Regions from separate parts of the Brevibacillus sp. SAFN-007a genome, predicted to be linked through region 2. Evidence: riboswitches for the same ligand, from Rfam matches in the RefSeq annotation. Region 2 holds a riboswitch; the other holds the start of a gene.
The links. A riboswitch is a leader RNA that binds a small molecule or an ion and turns the genes downstream of it on or off. The one in region 2 is predicted to bind glycine.
Positions count from the first base shown of each region.

Region 1: it holds a riboswitch for glycine, as region 2 does, so the genes downstream of both, purU (formyltetrahydrofolate deformylase) here and gcvT (glycine cleavage system aminomethyltransferase GcvT) in region 2, are expected to answer to the same signal.

Region 1 covers NZ_JBQCKK010000012.1:92,098-94,296, forward strand. Annotated here, with positions in the region: gene ACTHO6_RS14085 (ABC transporter substrate-binding protein) at 1-577, opposite strand, end outside; glycine riboswitch at 786-890, shown strand; gene purU (formyltetrahydrofolate deformylase) at 1,118-1,993, shown strand.
Region 2 covers NZ_JBQCKK010000001.1:442,294-444,492, reverse strand. Annotated here, with positions in the region: gene gcvT (glycine cleavage system aminomethyltransferase GcvT) at 1-1,102, opposite strand, end outside; glycine riboswitch at 1,194-1,310, opposite strand; glycine riboswitch at 1,311-1,407, opposite strand; gene ACTHO6_RS02240 (DEAD/DEAH box helicase) at 1,628-2,199, shown strand, end outside.

The DNA of each region.
Region 1 (2,199 bases), on a different contig from region 2:
CGATTTGGTCCTTGATCGGAGCCAACTTGTCACGAGTCTTTTCCGTATTCGTCCGGACCTTGCTTACAATCGCCTCGACGTTGGCGTCTTTGCCGCGCACTTCTGCAAGCAGCCGCAGGTTGTCTTCCCAATGCGCTCCGTTCGAGGAGACAGGGATCACCGCTGCCGCGCTTTGCAGCTTGCTACGCTTTTCTTCGGACGTCTTGTCGGAGGTCAGGATCGTGTCCGGCCCCAGGGCGGCAAGATCGCCGACGTGGTCTGCGATGTTCGCCGGGAGCTTTAGCGTATTTTGCGTAATTGCGGCGTATTCTTGTGGAAACGCCCCTGATTTTTCCACCGTGGCGGCAAACGGCGGGATGCCGGTCAAAAGCGCATCTTCAAAGCTGCTGCGAGACTCGACAAAGGCGATTTGCTTCGTGCGCGCCGGGATTTCATAGGTGTTGCCCAAATACTGGATAGAGCGTGTCGGCTTGGCGGCACGATCGCCTGCGGCTTGTCCTCCCGGCCCGCTCGCACCGCATGCTGTCAGCACCAGAAAAACAGCTGTTATAGGGATGGCCAGTAGCTTTTTATACATCGCTTCGTCACTCCGATCGTACCATGGTCTGTTTTTTGCAAGAGAGGTGATCCCAGTAAATTATAGGCTACCCGAATCGGGGTGGACTGCCTCATTCCTGAACTTTTTCAGACATTCTCCGGAATCCTTGGTTTTTTCAAAATTGACACCGCCAGAACGATTATGCTTTACTGAAATCAATGATCGCCCAACAAGCAAATAGCGGCGGATGATGATTGTAGGAGAGACTAAACGAACCGTTTAGCACCGAAGGAGCAAGTCCCATAAACCCTTTGGGATCAATCTCTCAGGTACCAGATACTACAATGCGGACGCACCTCTGGAGAGCGCTGACTAAGCCACCCAAGGGGAATACTCCCGGATTGCTGCGCGGAGCCAAACTCTCAGGTAAAAGGACAGAGGAAAGGTAGAGTATCGTCACTCTATCTTTCCCCTGTCCTTTTTCTATAAAAGAAAAGGCCAGCTTCCCGTCTCACGCATTTTGCTCGGATTGGGCAGTCTATGGAAAAGAAACCGCATCGCGAACAGGAGGAATCTCTTATGAACCACGAGCCTCACAAAAACGAGAACCGCGCCGTCTTGCTCATATCGTGCCCGGAGCGGCTGGGCATCATCTCGGCCGTCTCCAACCTGTTGTTTGGCTACAAAGCCAACATCGTGCAGTTCGACCAGCACACGACAGACCCGCGCGACGGCATGTTTTTCATGCGGATTTTGTTCGATCTGGAAGCGCTGCCCGAATCATTCGGAAAGCTGGAGCAGGATCTGGCGAAAATGGCCGAGGAGTACCCGATGGACTGGCGGCTCAGCAAAGAAAGCCAGCGAAAGCGCATGGCGATTTTCGTTTCCAAAATGGATCATTGCCTCGTCGAGCTGCTGTGGCGCGTCAAGTCGAAGGAAATTCTCGTGGATATTCCCATGGTCATCAGCAATCATCCAGACGCCAAAGAGACGGTGGAGGCGTACGGCATTCCTTTTTACCATATTCCGCTGACCACCCAGAGCAAGGAAGAGGCGGAGCGCAAAGCACTTGAGCTGTTGCAGGGCAACGTCGACTTCATCGTCCTGGCCAGGTACATGCAAATTTTGTCCCCGCGCTTCGTCGCGCAGTACCCGAATCGGATTATCAACATTCACCACTCCTTCCTGCCGGCGTTCATCGGGGCCAACCCGTACAAACGCGCCTTCCTGCGCGGGGTGAAGCTCATCGGGGCGACTGCCCACTACGTGACCAACGATCTGGACGAAGGGCCGATCATCGAGCAGGACGTCATTCGCGTCAACCACCGCTATACGGAGGAGGACTTGAAGGTGGCCGGACGCCACGTCGAGCGAAACGTCCTGGCGCAGGCGATCTCCTGGCATGTCGAGGATAAAGTGATCGTGTACGGGAACAAGACGATTGTGTTTGCGTAGCAATCTGGCGTGCGAACGAGAACCCGGAGCAGTTCCTCTGTCATGAAAAAATCCACCCCGCATCAGGTGGATTTTTTTGCTGTAAGGCTCATCTGGAAACCTCTTGACAACCATCTTCAAATATCAAGAAAAATGCTAAAATTTAACTGATGATGAAATGAGGGGAGGTATACATGTGATTCCGATTGTTTTCTATCTGATCCTGC
Region 2 (2,199 bases):
AGTTTTTCGGACGTTTATAAAAGGGAGTGGCGACAACCTCGGCTTTGAGGCGCTTTCCGCGGATTTCCACTTCCAGCTGGGTGCCGAGCGACGCATGCTCGCTTTTCACGAGCGCCAATCCGACGTTTTTCTTCAAGGTGGGAGACTGTGTGCCCGTGGTCACTTCGCCCACCAGCTCTTCTCCGACATAGACCGGATAGTGCGTGCGCGGAATGCCGCGGTCTATCATCTCGATGCCGACCAGCTTGCGAGGAGCGCCGTTTTCTTTTTGCGCCTTGAGCACTTCCTGGCCGATGAACGGCACTTCTTTGTCCACCTTCACCGCGAAGCCGATGCCCGCTTCGATCGGCGTGATGTCCTTGCTCAATTCCTGGCCGTACAGCGGCAGCTTGGCTTCGAAGCGCAACGTGTCGCGCGCGCCCAGCCCGCACGGCAGAAGTCCGTCATCCTTTCCCGCCGCAAGCAACGCGTCCCACAGTTCGGCGGCACGGTCTGCTGCCAGATAAATCTCAAAGCCGTCCTCGCCTGTATAGCCCGTGCGCGATACCAGTGCCGGAATGCCGCCGACCTCTACGTCGCGCTCGAAACGGAAGGAGCCGATTTTCGACAGGTCTGTCTTGGTCAGCTTTTGCAAAATCGACTCGGCCAAAGGTCCCTGAATGGCGAGCTGCGCCGTTTGCGCCGAGATGTTTTCAATCGTGACGCCCGGAATCAGGTGCTCTTCTAGCCATGCATAGTCTTTGTCAATGTTTCCTGCGTTAATGACAAGCAGGTAATGGTCGTCCGCCAACTTGTACACGAGCAGATCGTCGACCGTACCGCCGTCCGGGTAGCAAAGCACGCTGTACTGCGCTTGCCCGACGGCCAGCTTGGACACGTCGTTGGTGGTGACGCGCTGCAAGTATGCGAGCGCATTCTCGCCTTTGACGTCGACCTCTCCCATGTGGGATACATCAAACAGACCCGCTTTCGTCCGGACGGCTTCGTGCTCCTGGCCAATGCTGGAAAACTGTACCGGCAGCTCCCAACCGCCGAAGTCGATTGTCTTGGCGCCGTATTTTGCGTAGGAATCAAACAATGGCGTTCTTTTCAGAGTGGACATGTGTGGCACCTCCTAAAGACTGTTAGTCGGCCGATCTCCCCATGAAAAAACAGAGGCGAAAAAACGGGTACACCAAAAGAACGGTGCCCATTTCTCCTCCTCTGTCCTTGGTACCTGAGAGTTACCTTGCCAATCAAGCGCGGCGGGGAACGCCGTGCCTGCAAGTTTCCCCTTTGGTGGCTCCGATTTCGAGCTCTCTCCAGAGTTGCGTCCAGTAGAGGTTCTTTTGCCTGAGAGATTCACCGTTCCCGGCTTGCTCCTTCGGCGCTGCAGTGGTTCGCGCAGTCTCTCCCTGCTACTATCATTCGCGTTGGGTAGATGGTCATACATAAGTTTTTGCTATGATTTCCATACTAGTGAATGAACTTCCTCTCTATCCTACCATGAGAGTCCGCTGTTGAAAATATGCAAATTAACAGTCAGATCAAGAAATACTTAACAAAATGATGAACACGATCATAAATGTTAAGGTTTTTGATATAGCGCATGAAAGTTATGGCAGAGCTTTGTAAAGGAGTAACGTATATGCCGAATATTCCTGTTTCATTTGACACGAGCTGGATATCCCCGCTGACGGAGCGACTGCACGAAGACGGCCCCTGGGACAAATGGGAGTTGTTCAAGCTCACGCTGGAAGCGGAAGAGGCTATGGCCGTTCGCGAGTTCGATCAGTTGCAATGCCTGAAATACTTGCCGCTTCTCTCCCCGTTTCCCCACCAATTGCAGACGGCGGAACGGGTGCTCAACGACATGCGCGGACGCGCCATTCTCGCCGATGAGGTCGGACTGGGCAAGACGATCGAAGCCGGGCTGATTATGAAGGAGTACATGGTCAGGGGCCTGGCGAAAAAAATTCTCGTACTCGTTCCCGCCTCTCTCGTCATCCAGTGGACGAAGGAGCTGCAGCAAAAATTCGGCATTCCCGCCGTGGCGCAAAAAAAGGAGTACATGTGGCGACAGCATGACGTCGTCGTCGCTTCCATCGACACGGCGAAACGAGATCCGCATCGCCGCCACGTGCTCGACATCGACTACGACATCCTGATTATCGACGAGGCGCACAAGCTCAAAAACAAACGGACGCGCAACTACCAATT